DNA from 2 places in the Kineococcus endophyticus genome. Region 2 is predicted to be linked to the other one. Evidence: riboswitches for the same ligand, from Rfam matches in the RefSeq annotation. Region 2 holds a riboswitch; the other holds the start of a gene.
What was found. Region 2 has a riboswitch for glycine ahead of gcvT (glycine cleavage system aminomethyltransferase GcvT). Riboswitches for the same ligand answer to the same signal wherever they lie in the genome.
Positions count from the first base shown of each region.

Region 1: another riboswitch for glycine. It lies ahead of gcvP (aminomethyl-transferring glycine dehydrogenase); the one in region 2 lies ahead of gcvT (glycine cleavage system aminomethyltransferase GcvT).

Region 1 covers NZ_JBFNQN010000017.1:55,682-64,285, reverse strand. Annotated here, with positions in the region: gene AB1207_RS21670 (DUF2243 domain-containing protein) at 1-90, shown strand, start outside; gene AB1207_RS21665 (cytochrome c oxidase assembly protein) at 87-890, shown strand; gene AB1207_RS21660 (SPFH domain-containing protein) at 887-1,954, opposite strand; gene AB1207_RS21655 (NfeD family protein) at 1,974-2,468, opposite strand; gene gcvP (aminomethyl-transferring glycine dehydrogenase) at 2,495-5,365, opposite strand; glycine riboswitch at 5,445-5,541, opposite strand; gene AB1207_RS21645 (ParA family protein) at 5,644-6,426, shown strand; gene AB1207_RS21640 (SMI1/KNR4 family protein) at 6,548-7,237, shown strand; gene AB1207_RS21635 (MerR family transcriptional regulator) at 7,426-8,037, opposite strand; gene AB1207_RS21630 (bifunctional nuclease family protein) at 8,198-8,604, opposite strand, start outside.
Region 2 covers NZ_JBFNQN010000002.1:104,219-112,822, reverse strand. Annotated here, with positions in the region: gene AB1207_RS02810 (sugar phosphate isomerase/epimerase family protein) at 1-277, opposite strand, end outside; gene AB1207_RS02805 (Gfo/Idh/MocA family protein) at 320-1,537, opposite strand; gene AB1207_RS02800 (LacI family DNA-binding transcriptional regulator) at 1,667-2,698, shown strand; gene AB1207_RS02795 (tautomerase family protein) at 2,724-3,110, shown strand; gene AB1207_RS02790 (methyl-accepting chemotaxis protein) at 3,094-4,557, opposite strand; glycine riboswitch at 4,686-4,777, shown strand; glycine riboswitch at 4,779-4,882, shown strand; gene gcvT (glycine cleavage system aminomethyltransferase GcvT) at 4,920-6,047, shown strand; gene AB1207_RS02780 (L-serine ammonia-lyase) at 6,078-7,475, shown strand; gene AB1207_RS02775 (LysR family transcriptional regulator) at 7,456-8,352, opposite strand; gene AB1207_RS02770 (MFS transporter) at 8,440-8,604, shown strand, end outside.

The sequences.
Region 1 (8,604 bases), on a different contig from region 2:
CCCTACGACCTGGCGTGGAACCTGACCGGGGCGCTGGGGGTGCTCGCCGGCGTCCTCCTGCTGGTCCTGCGGCGGCGGCGCCGCACGTGACCTGGACCGCGCTCCTCGTCCCCGCGGTGCTCCTGCCGGCCGCGTACCTCGGCGCCGAGCACGTCCTGCACCGCCGGGGCGACGCCTGGCCCGTGACCCGCAGCGGTGCGGCGCTCGCGGCGGGTGCGCTCCTGGCGGTGACGGCGCTGTGGCCCGGGAGCGGTGACCTCCGCGTCGCCGAGACCGTGCGGCACCTGCTGGCGACGATGGCCGCGCCGGTCCTGTTCGCGCTGTCCGGTCCGGTCGCGCTCACCCTGCGGGTGCTCCGCTCCCGGCCACGGCGAGCGCTGGTGCGGCTCCTGCACGGCCGGTGGGCGCGCGCCGTGACGTGGTGGCCGGTCGCGACGGTCCTCGCGGCGTCCGGCGCCCCGCTGTTCTACCTGGCGCCCGTCCCGCACGGGCTGCACGCGCCGCTCATGGTCCACATGGCCCTCGCGAGCTGGCTGCTCGCGACGGTCGTCGCGGGTCCCGACCCCGCGCGGGGACGACCCGGGACCGTGACGAGCACGCTCGCCCTGCTCGTCGTCGCCGCCGTCCACGGGATCACGGCCAAGCTCTGCTCCGCGGCCGGCGCCGGACCGGCCGCGGAGCTGCTCTTCGTCGGAGGTGACGTCGTGGAGGTGGGGACCGCCGTCGCCGTGTGGTCGCGGTGGTACCGGCGGACCGCGCCGCGTGCCGCGCGCTCGACCCGAGGGACCGTCACCGACGTCCGTACGGGATGTCTGCAGGCCGGCCCCGGGAACGGGGGTCAGGGGGCCCAACAGGGGTCGGCGTGCAGACATCCCGTACGCGGCGGCTAGTCGTCCTTGCTGAGGCGGGTCGCGCCCTCGGCGTCCCGCGCGGCACCGGCGGCCTCCTCGCGGGCGCGCTTGAGCGCCTCGGCCGGGTCCTCCAGGACGACGTCGGGCAGACCGGCGTCGTGGGCAGCGTCGTGGGCGGAGTCGCCGTCCTGGGCCTCGCGGCGGCGCGGCGCGGCGGCGTCGGGGCCCCCGTGGGCGGAGAACATCGACCCGAAACCCTTGAGCGCGTCGTTGAGTTCGCTGGGGACGATCCAGACCTTGTTCGCGTCGCCGCGGGCGATCTGCGGCAGCGTCTGCAGGTACTGGTAGGCCAGCAGCTTCGGGTCCGGGTCGCCGCGGTGGATGGCGTCGAACACCTGGGTGATGGCCTTCGCCTCACCCTGCGAGCGCAGGATCGCGGCCTGCGCCTGACCCTCGGCCCGCAGGATCGAGGACTGCTTCTCGCCCTCGGCCGTGAGGATCTGCGACTGCTTGGAACCCTCGGCGTTGAGGATCGCGGCGCGCCGGTCGCGTTCGGCGCGCATCTGCTTCTCCATCGAGTCCTGGACGCTCGCGGGCGGGTCGATCGCCTTGAGCTCCACGCGGTTCACGCGGATCCCCCAGCGTCCGGTCGCCTCGTCGAGCACCCCGCGCAACTGACCGTTGATCTGGTCGCGGCTCGTCAGGGTCTGCTCGAGGTCGAGAGACCCGATGACGTTGCGCAACGTCGTGACCGTGAGCTGCTCGATGCCCTGGATGTAGTTCGCGATCTCGTACGTCGCCGACTTCGGGTCGGTCGGCTGGTAGTAGATGACCGTGTCGATGCTGACGACGAGGTTGTCGGACGTGATGACCGGCTGCGGCGGGAACGAGACGACCTGTTCGCGCAGGTCGACGTTCGCGCGCACCTTGTCGATGAACGGCACGAGGAAGTGCAGCCCGGCGTCCAAGGTCCGTGAGTACCGCCCGAGGCGTTCGACGATGACGGCCGTGGCCTGCGGGACGATCCGGATCGTCCGGATGATCACCGTCACCGCGAACAGGATGACGAGCACCAGGACGATCAGGGTCACGACGTTGTCCATCAGCGTTCCTCTCGGTCCATCAGGGACCCTCCGGGACCGCCGTCGGCGGTGGGGTCGCGGGCAAGGGGCCGATGACGGCCGTCGCGCCGTCGATCGCGGTGACGACCACGTCGTCACCGGCCGCGAACGCCGGACCGGCCGACCGCGCCGACCACGTCTCACCGGCGAGCTTGACCTGCCCGCCGCGGACCGTGACGTCGGCGAGGACGAGCGCGGGGCGCCCCACGAGCGCGGCCGCGTTCGTCGTGCCGACCGGTGGCATCCGCAACCGCCGCAGCAGGACGGGGCGGATGGTTCCGATGAGCAGGGCGGCGACGAGGGCCGCCAGGACGACCTGCCAGACGAAGCTGAGGCCGAACGCGTCGGCGGCGGCGCCCGCGAGGGCGCCGCCGGCGAGCATGGCGAAGACCAGGTCGATCGCGGTGATCTCCAGGATCCCCAGGACGAGCGCGGCCGCGATCCACAGCAGCCAGCTGCGGTCGAGCAAGGCGTCCAGGAACTCCACGGTGATCACCCCCTGACGGTGATCCTACGCACCCGTCAGTACTCCGACAGCGGCGGGCACGAGCAGACGAGGTTCCGGTCCCCCGCCGCGCCGTCGATGCGACGCACCGGCGGCCAGTACTTCGTGCGCGGGTCCATCCCCGCCGGGTAGACCGCCTCGGCGCGCGTGTACGGGTGGTCCCACTCGCCGACGAGGGACGCCGCCGTGTGCGGGGCGTGCCGCAGCGGGGAGTCCTCCACGGCCCAGCGCCCGTCGGCGATCTCCTGCACCTCGGCGGCGATGGCGAGCATCGCGTCGCAGAACCGGTCGAGTTCGGCGAGGTCCTCGCTCTCGGTCGGTTCGACCATGAGCGTGCCCACGACGGGGAACGACATCGTCGGGGCGTGGAACCCGTGGTCGATGAGCCGCTTCGCGACGTCGTCGACCGTGACGCCCGTGGCCTTCGTCATGGGCCGCAGGTCGAGGATGCACTCGTGGGCGACGAGCCCGCCCGGCCCGCGGTAGAGGACCGGGAACGCGGCGGACAGCCGGGCCGCGACGTAGTTCGCCGACAGCACCGCCTGGACGGTGGCCGCGCGCAGGCCGTCCGGGCCCATGAGCCGCAGGTACGCCCACGGGATCGGCAGGATCCCCGCGGAACCGAACGGCGCGGCCGAGACCATGCCGACACCGCCCGCGTCCGGTGCGGTCGAGGGCAGGAACGGCGCGAGGTGGGAACGCACCGCGACGGGCCCGACGCCCGGGCCGCCACCGCCGTGGGGGATGCAGAACGTCTTGTGCAGGTTCAGGTGCGAGACGTCGGCGCCGAACTTCCCGGGCCGGGCGAGGCCGACGAGGGCGTTGAGGTTCGCGCCGTCGACGTACACCTGGCCGCCGGCGTCGTGGACGAGGCCGCAGACTTCGCGGATGGACTCCTCGTAGACCCCGTGGGTGGACGGGTAGGTGACCATGAGCGCGGCGAGGTCTCCGGCGTGCTGGGAGACCTTGGCGCGCAGGTCGTCGAGGTCGACGTTGCCGGCCTCGTCGCACGCGACGACGACGACCTTCAGCCCGGCCATGACGGCGCTGGCGGCGTTCGTGCCGTGCGCGGAACTGGGGATGAGGCAGATCGTGCGCTCGCCCTGCCCCTGCGCCACGTGGTAGGCGCGGATCGCGAGGAGACCGGCGAACTCCCCCTGCGAACCGGCGTTGGGCTGCAACGAGACGGCGTCGTACCCGGTGACCTCGGCGAGCCACCGCTCGAGGTCGGCGACGAGTTCGGCGGTGCCCGCGAGCTGGTCGGCCGGGGCGTAGGGGTGCAGGTCGGCGAACTCCGGCCAGGAGATGGGTTCGAGCTCGGTCGTCGCGTTGAGCTTCATCGTGCACGAGCCCAGCGGGATCGCCCCGCGGTCCAGGGCGTAGTCGGCGTCGGACAGCCGGCTGAGGTAGCGCAGCATCGCCGTCTCGGACCGGTGCTGGGAGAACACCGGGTGGGTGAGGAACTCCGACGTGCGGCGCAGGGACTCGGGCAGGGCGGGTTCGGCGGCCACCTCGGAGGGGTCCAGGCCGAACCCGCGCAGGGCGGCCGCCACGTGCGCGTCCGACGTCGTCTCGTCGACGGTCATCCCGACGTGGTCGGCGTCGACGCGGCGCAGGTTCACGCCCGCCGCCAGGGCGGCGGCCACCACCTCGTCCGCGCGACCGGGCACCCGGGCCAGGACGGTGTCGAAGAACTCGTCGTGCACGACCTCGACGCCACCCTCGCGCAACTGCTGCGCGAGCGCGGACGCGCGGCGGGCCACCTGCAGCCCGATGGCACGCAGACCCTCGGGGCCGTGCCAGACGGCGTAGCAGCCGGCCATGACGGCCAGGAGCACCTGCGCGGTGCAGATGTTGGACGTCGCCTTGTCGCGGCGGATGTGCTGCTCGCGGGTCTGCAGGGCCAGGCGGTAGGCCTTGTTCCCGTCCGCGTCCACCGAGACGCCCACGAGCCGGCCCGGCAGCGAGCGCTCCAGGCCCTTGCGCACGGCCATGTACGCGGCGTGCGGACCGCCGGCGCCCATCGGGACGCCGAACCGCTGGCTGGACCCGACGGCCACGTCGACGCCGAACTCGGCCGGCGGGACGAGGACGGTGAGGGCGAGCAGGTCGGCCGCGGCGACGGTGACGGCGCCCTTGGCCTTCGCGTCGGCGACGACGGCCGCCAGGTCGCGCACCCGGCCCGACGTCCCCGGGTACTGCACGAGCAGCCCGAAGACGTCCCCCACCCCGGCGAGCGGGTCGGGGGCGTCGAGGTCGACGACGGCCAGCTCGAGCCCGAGCGGGACGGCGCGCGTGCGCAGGACCGCGAGGGTCTGCGGCAGCACGTCGGCGTCGACCGCGAAGACCGCGCCCCGGGGTGCCTTGGACGTGCGCCGCGCCAGCGTCATGGCCTCGGCGGCGGCGGTGCCCTCGTCCAGGAGCGAGGCGTTCGCGATGTCGAGGCCCGTGAGGTCGGTGACCGCGGTCTGGAAGTTCAGCAGGGCCTCCAGCCGGCCCTGGGAGATCTCCGGCTGGTACGGCGTGTAGGCGGTGTACCAGGCCGGGTCCTCGAGGACGTTGCGCCTCACCACGGCCGGCGTGCGGGTGCCGTGGTACCCCAGGCCGATGAGGGAGGGGACGACGCGGTTGCGGCCGGCGAGGGCGCGCAGCGCGGCCGTCACCGACGTCTCGTCGAGGGCCTCGGGCAGGTCCAGGACGCCGTCGCGGATGCCCGCGGGGACGGCGCGGCCGACGAGCTCGTCGAGGGAGGACAGCCCGACCACGTCGAGCATGCGGGCCACGGCGACGGCGTCGGGGCCGATGTGCCGGGCACTGAACGGCAGGGCGGCGGGTTCGGGCGTGAACGGGGGCAGTTCGCGGTCGACGGGCACGGACGGCGAGGTCATGGACGCTCCGGAGGTCTGGCGTTGCGCGGACGGACCTCCCCGTCTGTCACACGCCGCGGACGGCACGTTCCAGAGCGGCCTGCCCCACGTGGTCCTTCCGCCTGAGAGGTTCCGGGGATGTTGCCCCTTCGGCGCCCCGGCCCGGATCGGGTCGGAGTCTCTCCCACACGGGGTGAACGGCCGCCGTCAGTCTACGGGGTCGCGCGCCGAGGTCCCCGTCGGCGGGCACGCGGGGCGTCGAGCCGGGTCCGTGGGCCCGACGGCGCTAGGTTGTGCGCGTGATCACCCTCGCCGTCTGCAGTGCCAAGGGCGGTGTCGGCAAGACCTCCGTCGTGCTGGGTCTCGCGTCGGCCGCCCTGGCCCGCGGCACCAGCACCCTGGTGGTGGACCTGGACCCGCAGGCCGACGCGACGTCGGGGCTGGACGTGACGGCCCAGCGCGCGCACGACGTCGCCGCCGTCCTGACCTCCCCCAAGCGGCGCGTCGCCGAGGACGCCGTCGCGCCGAGCGGCTGGGTCGACGACCACCCCGGGCTGCTCGACGTCGTCAGCGGGTCCGCCGACTCGGCCCGGCGCGACACCCCCGACGCCGACGAGGAGGAGCTCAAGGCGCTGCGCCGCGCACTGCGCAAGCTGGACGACCACGACCTGGCCATCCTCGACACACCCCCCTCCCTCAACGGCCTGACCCGCTCGGCGTGGCGCGCCGCGGACGCGGTGCTCGTCGTCTCGGACGCCAGCCGGTTCTCGGTCGCCGCCGTCGACCGGACGCTGCGCGAGGTGCGGTCGTTGCGGTCCGGCCCGAGCGTCGTGGGCATCGTCGTCAACCGGTTCACGCAGCGGTCCGGCGAACAGCGGTTCCGGTTCGAGGAACTGCGCGGCCTGTTCGGTGACCTGGTCCTCGACCCGCTGCCCGACCGGGTGTCCGTCCCGCAGTCCCAGGGCGCCGGGGTCCCCCTGCACGCGCTGAAGACGCGGACGGCGAGAACGCTTGCGGCTCAGTTCGACTCGCTGCTCGACCGGGTCCTGGAGACGGCGAGGGGAACCGCAGGGAGTTTCTAGACGTCACAACGTGCAGGAAGGTTGCGCTGCGCCTACCGTCAATCGACGGGTCGTGCGCACAATGGTCCTGTTGGTGCCGCCCCCGCTCTCCCCGCGCCCGCCGCGGGTCCAAGGAGGTCTCGTGACGTCGTCCAACATCCCCCTCACCGGGTCCCCGCGCGCTGAAGCCCCCGCGCGCGTCGTCCGCCCCGCGCGGGCCGCCGCACCGCCGACGACCGGCCGTCGCGCCCTCCCGGTCGACCCCGAGGCCGACCGCATCAGCGCTCTGGTGCAACGCCTCCGCTCGCACTGGACGCGCTCGGGCGCCGACATCGCCACGCGGCTGCGCCCGGGCGTGGACGACGCCCAGCTCGACGCGGTCGAGCGCCAGATGGGCCTGCTCATCCCCCGCGCCGCCCGGGCGTGGTGGCGGGCCGTCGACGGGGTCGACCCGGTGCGGACGACGTTCCGGACCAGCTCCCCCACCGTCGGCCCCGGCGGCTGGGTGCCGCTGCGCCTGGAGGAGGCCGTCGCCCGCGCGACCGGTCAGGGTCCGGGCCTGGCGGCACCACCCGCCCTGCTGCCGGTGTTCGCCCGCGACGAGGAGCTCATCGCGGTGCGTCTCGGATCCAGCCGGGCCGTGGTGGAGCAACTCGTCCTCGCCGAGGACGGCGAGGGCTACCAGCACTCCTGGCGCGTCGGTCTCGACGAGCTGCTGAGCACGTGGGCGGACTCGCTGCTGGCCGCCGTCATCTGGCTGCCGGACGCCCACGACTGGGTGACCGACCCCTTCGCCCTGCAGGCGATGCCGCGCGCCGAGCTGCTGGACTGAGCCGAACTGCTGGACTGAGGAGTCGGGGGCTTCCGGGGAAGCCTCCGACCTCGACCGTGCGTGACGGCGCCGCCGGCGGGGATGAGCTCGTCGACGCTACGGGCCGGACCTAGCGACCCTCTGCGTCGACGATCCACCACCCGGCCAGGCGCGGGGTGACGCAGGGTGAGGTCGGGGTGGGGCGGAGGTCAGCCGGCTTCTCGGGCGGCGCGCCGGCGGGACAGCTCGTCGGCCAGCACGACCGCGGGGTCGGCGGGGGCTTCGGCCTGCTCGCGGTCGGTGGGGCGCTCGCTCGGCAGCGAGGCCAGCTCACCCTCCACCTCCCGCCACACCCGGCCGACGGCGATGCCGAACACTCCCTGACCGCCCTGCACGAGGTCGATGACCTCGTCGGCGGACGTGCACTCGTAGACGCTGGCCCCGTCGGACATGAGCGTGATCTGCGCGAGGTCGTCGACACCGCGCTCGCGCAGGTGCGTGACGGCGGTGCGGATCTGGTGAAGCGAGACGCCGGTGTCCAGGAGCCGCTTCACGACCTTCAGGACGAGGATGTCGCGGAACCCGTACAGGCGCTGGGACCCGGAGCCGGAGGCCCCGCGGACGCTGGGTTCGACGAGCCCGGTGCGGGCCCAGTAGTCGAGCTGGCGGTACGTGATGCCGGCGGCCTTGCAGGCCGTCTGACCGCGGTACCCGACCTCCTCGTCGAGGTCCGGGAGGTCCTCGGCGAAGAGCAGACCCTGTGCACGCACGGGTCGGGACACCTTCCGCGACGACCCCGCGACTGCGTCGCCACTGCTCACGCCGGCCTCCTCGTCATCGCCACCCGACGAGGATTCGTCCGGGAGCGTCCTGCACACCGACCGTAGAAGAGCACCCTCGGAGCGTCAACGAGGCGCGCGGCGTGGCGCGACCCGTGACCCTTCTGTGACCCGCCCGGCCCCCGACCCGGCGGGGGGACCGTCAGCGCTCCCCCGAGCCGGACTCGAAGTCCTCGGGGGTGATGTGGTCGAGGAACTCGCGGAACTTCTCCACCTCGTCCTCGTCCTCGTCGGGGACGGGAACGCCCCCCGAGTCCAGCACGCCCTCGGCCCCCACGATGGCGCAGCCCACCCGCAGCGCCAGGGCGATGGCGTCGGAGGTGCGCGAGCTGACCGTCAGACCGCCGTCGAAGGCCAGCTCGGCGTAGTACACGTTGTCCTTGACCGCGACGATCCGGACCTCCTCGACCCGACGGCCGACGGCCTCGATGACGTCCTTGAGCAGGTCGTGCGTCAGCGGCCGCGGCGGGACGACGCCCTGCTGGGCGAAGGCGATCGCGCTGGCCTCGGGCGCTCCGATCCAGATCGGCAGGTAGCGGTCCCCGTCGC
Region 2 (8,604 bases):
CCTCGGCGTGCTTCTCACCGATGACCGGGTTGGGGTGCAACGGGTTGCCGTTGCAGTTGAGGCCGGCGATCGAGACGCCGGTTCCCTCGAAGATCCCCAGGAAGTCGTCGCGGGCGGTGTCGCTGACGAGGATGTCGTCGAAGGTCGGGATGTGCACCGGCGGCAGGAAACCACCGGAGTTCAGTTCGATGCCGGTCAGGCCCAGGTCGGCGACGACCTCCAGGGCCTGCGGCAGGGGACGGTCGTGCAGGATCGCGTTGTAGACGCCGAGCTTCATCGCTGGTCTCCGGGGGTTCGTGGTGACGGGGGTCGGGCGGGGTCAGTCGACGGGGACGGGCTCACCCGTGCCGGCCGCGGCCCGGGTGACCGCGTCCAGCACGCGGAGGTTGTGCAGGCCGTGGGCCATCGGCGGCACCACGGGCAGGTCACCCAGGGGGGTGCCGACCCCGCCGGCGACCTCGTTGAGGAAGGCGCGGCACTGGAAGGTGAAGAAGTCGCTCTGGCCGTGCCCGACGCTGGGGAAGTCCATCGGCAGACCACCCGCGACGTAGGGGTGCCCGGGGCCGACGAGGACCTGCCGGTAGCCGTTGACCACATCCGGTGCCGTCGCGTCGGCGATGGTGAACTCACCCGTGCGGTTGAGGTCGAAGGCGCCGGCGCCGTTCTCGGTGAAGATCTCGAAGCCGAGGCCGTTGGGCAGGCCGTGCGCGATGCGCGACACCGAGAAGGTCCCCGTGGCGCCGCCCGCGAAGGAGGCGGTGAAGGTCACCAGGTCCTCGTTCTCGACGTCCTCGAACTCGGTGCCGACCTCGGCCATGGCGTGTCCGACGACTGCGCCGACCGGCTTCGGCCGGCGCGCGGTGACCTGGGAGAAGACCGTGCCGCGCACCGACTCCAGCGGTCCGCAGAAGAACTCGCCGAGGTCCACCAGGTGGCTGCCGATGTCGGCCAGCGCCCCCGAGCCCAGTCCGCCCTTGTAGCGCCAGCTGATCGGGGCGTCCGGGTTGGCGGCGTAGTCGCACCAGTAGTGGCCGTTGAAGTGCCGGACCGCGCCGAGGTGACCGTTCAGCACCTGCTCGCGCAGGCCGTTGACCGCGGGGGAGCGGCGGAAGGTGAAGCCGACGGCGGCGACCTGCCCGGGGTGCTGTGCGGCGGCGGCGACCATCGCCTCGGCGTCGGCGACCGAGGGGGCCAGCGGCTTCTCGCACAGGACGTGCTTGCCGGCGGCCAGCAGGCCCTCGACGATCTCGCGGTGCAGGTGGTTGGCGACGACGACGCTGACGGCGTCGACGTCGTCGGCCTCGGCGACCGCCTGCCAGGACGTCTCGGCCCGCTCGTAGCCGTAGCGGGCCGCGGCCGCCTCGGCGAAGGGGGCGTGCGCGTCGGCGACGGCCACGAGGCGGACGGGCGGCAGGCCCTCGCCGTAGGGGCCGCCGGTGAGCGTGGAGGCGGCGCGGTAGCCGGCGAGGTGGGCGCGGCCGGCCATGCCGGCACCGATGACGGCGACACCGAGGGGACGCGAGCTGGTGGAGGACACGGGAAGCCTTCCGGGAGGGCGGCGGCACGCACCGTCGTCGGTGCGCGGTCGGTTTTCAAACCGGTTTGAAAGACGTCGACTAGAATCGGTTCGACACGTTCCGGTGTCAAGCCGTCGCAGGAGGAACCCGTGCCGCAGGGCCCGACCGGCCGCCCGACCATCACCGACGTGGCCGCCCGGGCCGGCATCTCCAAGGGGATGGTGTCGCTGGCGCTGCGCGGTGCCCCCGGTCCGAGCGCCGAGACGACGGCGCGCGTGCTGCGGGCCGCCGAGGAACTCGGCTACCGCCCGAACCGGGCGGCGAGTTCGCTCGCCCTGCGCCGCACCCGCCTGCTGGGGGTGACGTTGACCGTCCGCAACGCCTTCCACGCCGAACTCGTCGAGGAGCTGCAGTCGGCGGCCGAGGACTCCGGGTACGAACTCGTCCTGGCTCCGGTGACGCGCACGCGGGGGGAGCGGGCCGCGGTCGAGACGCTCCTGGACTCCCGCTGCGAGGCGCTGCTGCTGCTCGGGCCCGAGGCCGGGGCGGGGGAGCTGCGGGACTGGGACGCGCGCGTGCCCACGGTCGTCCTGGGGCGCCGCTCCCGCAGCGGGCCGGGGGGTGGGCCGGACGTCGTCCGCGCCTCCGACGAGCGGGGGCTGCGGCTCGTCGTCGAGCACCTCGTGGCACTCGGCCACCGTGACCTCGTCCACGTCTCCGGGGGGTCCGGGGACATCGCGGCCGACCGTCGGGCCGGCTTCGAGGCCGCGGCGGCGGAGTTCGGGGTGCGGGGGCGCACCCTCGAGGCGGGGTTCGACGAGGAGGACGGCGTCCGGGCCGCCCACCGGCTGCTGGCGGAGGGGATGTCGGCCACGGCGGTCGTGGCGGCGAACGACCGGGTCGCGCTGGGGGTCCTCGACGCCCTGCTGCGGGCGGGTACGGCTGTGCCGCAGCAGGTCTCCGTGACCGGCTACGACGACAGCCCGCTCGCCCGGCTCGGGCACGTCCGGTTGACCTCCGTGGGGCAGGACCCGGCCGGTCAGGCGCGCGAGGCCGTCCGCCTCGCCGTCGAGCGGCTCGAGGGGGCCGACCGCGAGGGCCGCCGTGACGTGGTCGTGGAACCCCACCTGGTCGTGCGCGGGACGACGGCTGCACCGGAGGGACCCGTCATGTCACAATGACAGGACAAACTTCGAGGAGGTTCCCGTGCCCCTGCTCCGCTTCGACGTCGTCGCCGGCCGGTCCCCGGCGGAACTGACCGCCCTGCTCGACGCCGCCCACGCGGCCGTCGTGGAGGCGTTCGAGGTCCCCCACGGGGACCGCTACCAGGTCGTGCACCAGCACCCCGCCGGTGAGCTCGTCGTCCACGACACCGGACTCGGCATCGACCGGACCGACGGGGTCGTCCTGCTGCAGGTGACGAGCCGCGCCCGCCCCCAGGAGCAGAAGGTGGCCTTCCACCGCCTGCTCGTGCGCAACCTCGAGGCCGTGGGCACGGCGGGCAGCGACGTCGTCGTGTCGATCGTGGAGAACGGGGACGCGGACTGGTCCTTCGGTCACGGCCGCGCCCAGTTCCTCACCGGGGAGCTCTAGCCGCCAGGACGGCCAGCGCCTCGGCGTGCGAGGCGGCGTAGGCGATCGGCGCGCCCTGCGCCTCGGACGAGCGCTGCATCTGCATCGCGACGAGCAGGTTGTCCAGGACGATGACCGCGAACGTCATCCGCTGGGCGACGGCCTCGGCCATCGTGCTCTCGATGAGCCGCTGCACCTCCGGCGTCGTCGGGCCGAGCTCGCTCATCGTGCAGACGACGGTCCAGCCGGGGCGGTTGTCGCGGATGGCGGCGATGAGCTCGGCGGCGTACGCCCGGGCGAGCTCGACGTCCCAGAGCCCGGCCATCGTCATCTCGAGGCGGTTCCCCGCACGGTCCCAGCCGATCCGGTAGCTGCCGGGCTCGTCGGCGGCGGCGGGCAGCGTCAGGTCCAGCACCGTGGTCTGCAGCCGGCCCACGAGGCGCTTGACCTCCGACACCGCGAGGTGGCTGCGCGAGGCGGCCGTCGAGGTCGCCGCGGCGCGTTCGTGGACGACGGCCACCGACGACGCGATCGACACGGCCTGGCGGGCCACCTCGGACGTGGAGGCGTTGAGGTCGTGCGTGGTGACGTTCTGCTCCACCACCGCCGAGGCGATGGTGTGCTGGTACTCGCTGATGGAGTCGATGAGGCCGCGCACCACGCGGATGGCCTCGATCGCCGAGGCCGTGTCGCCCTGGATCTGCGCGACGGTCGCGCCGATCTCCTCGGTCGCGCGGGCCGTCTGCTGCGCGAGCTCCTTGACCTCGCCGGCCACGACGGCGAACCCCTTGCCGGTCTCGCCGGCGCGGGCGGCCTCGATGGTGGCGTTGAGGGCCAGCAGGTTGGTCTGGTCGGCGATGGCGGTGATCGTCTTGACGACGTCGCCGACGCGGGCGCTGGACTCCTCCAGCGCCGAGATCGTCGTCTCCGCCGACGTCACGGCCTGCACGCCGTGGCCGGCGGTCTCGACGGCCTGGTTGGCGCTGCGGGAGATCTCCGCGATGGCGGCCTGCATCTGCTCACCGGCCGCGGCCATCGTCGAGACCTTCGCCGACACCTCGTCGCTGGCGGCGGCGATGCGGGCCGCCGAGTCGGTCGTGTCCCGGGCGCCGTCGGCGATGGTGCGTCCGGCGACGTCCATCTCCGCGCCCGCGATGCCCAGCAGGTCGACCGACCCGGTGAGCGGACGGACCCGCTCGCCGAGGGCCGCGAGTGCGGCCCGCAGCTCGGGGTCCGCCCCCTGCGACCCCGTGAGGTCCCCGGACCGCAGGCGGGCCGCGTCCCGGCGCGCGGCGTCCTCGGCCTCCCGCTCGGACCGGCCGGCGCGTGCCCCGAGCGCGGCCGTCCCGCCCGCCGCGAGGGCGGCGAGGGCGGCGGTGGCCAGACCCGGCAGGTCGGTCGCGGCGGCCGCCGCGACGGCCAGGCAGCCGGACGCTCCGGCGATCGTGACGGGGAGCACTCGGGACACGGGGGGCCTTCCGCAAGGGGTGCGGGTGAGACGTTCCACCGTCCTCATCGGCAGGGTCCGTGTCCCGTAGAAGCCCTGCCGGGCGTCGCGTGTGCCACGCTGTCCGGGACAACTGAACACTCGGCCGCTCCGCCCCGGCGGGAGAGCTCCGCCGTCCGCGGCGGGCACCGAAGGAGCAACCACCCCGGAACCTCTCAGGTCCACGTACCGCCACGGGCAGGCCGCTCTGGAAAGCAGGACCGCTCCGGTCCTCACCGACGGGGAAAGCCGTTGTCGCGCAGTGCGTGACGGTGAAGCTCTCAGGTCCCACGACAGAGGGGGTCAGCTCGACCGCGACGTGCGGTCGTGACGAGAGGAGCCCCGTGAGCACCAGCACCACCCCGGTCACCACCCCTGCCGTGAGCCCGCTGGCCCAGGCGCACGCCGAGCTGGGCGCGTCGTTCACCGACTTCGCCGGCTGGTCGATGCCGCTGCGCTACGCCTCCGACCTCGCCGAGCACAAGGCCGTGCGCACGAGCGCCGGGCTCTTCGACCTCTCGCACATGGGCGAGATCCGCGTCACCGGACCCGAGGCCGGCCGCGCCCTGGACGCCGCCCTCGTCGGGCGCCCCTCGGCGATGGCCGTCGGGCGGGCGGCCTACGGGATGGTCGTCGACCACGAGGGTGGGATCGTCGACGACCTCGTCACCTACCGCCTGGGCGAGGAGGAGTTCCTCGTCGTGGCCAACGCCGCGAACGTCGAACCCGTCGTCGTCGCCCTGGCCGACCGCGCCCGCCCGTTCGACGCCCACGTCGCCGACGAGACGGCCCGCTGGGGCTTGGTCGCCGTGCAGGGGCCCGCCTCCGTCGCCATCGTGACCCCCCTGCTGGAGTCCGGGCCGGACCTCGCGACGCTGCGCTACTACCGCTCGGTCACCGCGGTGCTGGCCGGGGTCGAGGTCCTGCTGGCCCGCACCGGGTACACCGGTGAGGACGGCTTCGAGGTGTTCGTCCCCGTCGAGCGCACGCGCGAGGTGTGGGACGCCCTGCTCGCCGCCACCCGCGAGCACGGCGGGGTCCCCGCGGGCTTGGCCTGCCGCGACACCCTCCGCCTCGAGGCCGGGATGCCGCTCTACGGGCACGAGCTGAGCCAGGACACGACCCCCTTCGCCGCCGGGCTGGGCCGCGTCGTCGTCCTCGACAAGGAGCCCGGGGCCGTGGGGCTGGAGGCCCTGCAGCGGCTGGCGCAGGAACCGCCCACGCGCGTCCTCGTGGGGCTGCGCGGCGAGGGTCGCCGGGCCCCCCGCGCCGGGTACGCCGTCGTGTCCGGGGGCGAGGCGGTCGGTGAGGTCACGAGCGGGGCGCTCTCCCCGACGCTGGGCCACCCCGTGGCGATGGCGTACGTCGACGCGGCGCTGGCGGAGCCGGGCACGCGCCTCGGCGTGGACGTCCGCGGGACCGAGCTGCCGGTCGAGGTCGTGGCCCTGCCCTTCTACCGCCGGGAGCGCTGAGCCGTGAGCACCCCGCTGTCCGTCTTCGACATGTTCTCCATCGGCATCGGCCCGTCGAGCTCGCACACCGTCGGGCCGATGCGGGCGGCGCTCGCCTTCGCCGAGGACGTGCAGGCCGCCGGGGACCTGAGTCGCGTGGCGTCGGTGACCGTGGACCTGCACGGGTCCCTGGGCGCCACCGGCCGCGGCCACGGCAGCGACCGGGCCGTCGTCCTGGGGCTGCTGGGGGAGCGTCCCGAACTCGTCGACCCCGACGCCGTCGAGGCGCGGCTGGACGCGGTCGCCCGAGAGCGCGAACTCCCGCTGCTCGGTGTCCACCGCGTGCCGTTCGACCCGGACGCCGACGTCCGGCTCCTGGTCCAGTCGCTGCCGGCCCACCCCAACGGGATGGTCTTCACCGCGCGCGACGCCGCCGGTGACGTCGTCGCCGAGCGGACGTCGTACTCCGTCGGCGGGGGTTTCGTCCGGAACCACCCGCTCGAACCCGACGCCCCCGTGGTGGGGACGGGGGAGGGGTTGCCGCACGCGTTCCGCACGGGCGAGGAACTCCTCGAGCACTGCCGCAGCACGGGCCTCGGCGTCGCGGACCTGGTGCGCCGCAACGAGGAGAGCCTGCGCCCGGGCGACGAGGTGGACGCGGGGCTGCTGCGCATCTTCGCGGCGATGGCGGCCTGCGTGGACCACGGCCTCGTCACCGACGGCGTCCTGCCCGGAGGTCTCGGCGTCCGCCGTCGCGCGCCGCGCCTGCACACCCAACTGCTCGCCGAGGAGGGGAACTCCTCCGACGACGCCCTGCACGCGATGGACTGGGTGAGCCTGTTCGCCCTGGCCGTCAACGAGGAGAACGCCGCGGGCGGCCGCGTCGTGACGGCCCCGACGAACGGGGCCGCGGGCATCGTCCCGGCCGTCCTGCACTTCTACCGCCGCTTCGTGCCGGGCGCCGACGACGCCGGGACCGTGCGGTTCCTGCTGGCCGCCGGGGGCATCGGGATCGTCCTGAAGGAGACCGGGTCGATCTCCGGGGCCGAGGTCGGGTGCCAGGGGGAGGTCGGCTCGGCCAGCGCGATGGCCGCCGCGGGCCTCGCGGCCGTCCTGGGCGGAACGCCCGAACAGGTCGAGAACGCGGCGGAGATCGCCGTCGAGCACCACCTCGGCCTCACGTGCGACCCCGTCGGCGGGCTCGTCCAGATCCCCTGCATCGAACGGAACGCGGTCGGCGCGACGACGGCGATCCACGCGGCCCGCACCGCGATGCGCGGCGACGGCAGCCACGTCGTCAGTCTCGACACCGCGATCGCGACGATGCGGCAGACGGGCGCGCACATGCGCTCGGAGTACAAGGAGACCTCGCTCGGCGGGCTCGCCCTGACGGTCGTCGGGCGGGGAGCCCGGCCCGTGACCGTGGGGGTCAACGTCCCCGAGTGCTGAGGCGCACCTCCTCGACGAACGCCTCGACGGCGCGCCGCACCGGCCGGTCCGGGGTGGCGCGCCGCGTCGCGAGGGCGAGCGACCACGGCGGCGTCGGTTCCTCCAGGGCCAGTTCGCGCACCCCCGGCGGCACCGGCACGGTCCCGGGCACGAAGGCCATCCCGAGACCGGCGGCGACGTAGGCGGGGAACGTCGAGACGTCCGGGACCTCCACCGCCACGGTGCGCCGCGCCCCGACCCGGTCGAACGCGGCGTCGACGAGCAGCCGGTTGCCGAACCCCGGCGGCCCGTCGACCCACCGCTCCCCGGCCAGGTCGGCGAGCGCCACCGGCCGGGCGGTCGGCGCCGGGTGCCCGGCCGGGACGAGGAGCCGGAACGGGGTCCGGACCAGCGGCCGCAGTTCGACGCTGCCCGGCGGCCGGAACGGCCACGACAGGAACGCCACGTCGAGCTCGCCCTCCACGAGCGCGCGCAGCAGCCCGCGGGACCCGTCCGCCACGACGCGCATGGACACCGACACCCGCGGGTGCGCGGTGGTGAAGCTGCTGAGCAGCGAGGGCAGGTCGACGGGGTGCATCGTCGTGACGACGCCGACGGTCAGCGGTCCCGCGGGTCCCGCGTCCGCCTCGCGGACCGCGGTCCGCGCCTCGGCGGCGCCCGCCAGCAGCCGCCGCGCCTCGGGCAGCAGCGCCCGGCCGGCGTCGGTGAGGACGGCCTGCCGGGAGGTGCGGGTGAAGAGGGCGACGCCGAGGTCGTCCTCCAGACCGCGCACGACGGTGCTGATCGTCGACTGCGCCGAGCCCAGCCGACGGGCGGCCGCGCTGATGGTGCCCGCGTCGACCACGGCGAGGAACGTCTCCAGCTGAGCCAGCTCCACGGTGCCTCCCATCGGTTCTTCCGATGGACGGTCCCACCACCCACCGATGGAGCGGAAGGGCCGGGTCGACCCCACGTTGCAGCCCCCGTGACCACGACCAGCACCGACCACCCCGTGACCGGCAGGACGACCCCCGGTCCCCGCCGGCACCGGGTGGGCTTCCTCCTCGTCGCCGCCGCGTTCGCGACGGCCATGGCCTTCGCCACCGTGCCCACCCCGCTGTGGGCGCTCTACCGCGAACGCGACGGGCTG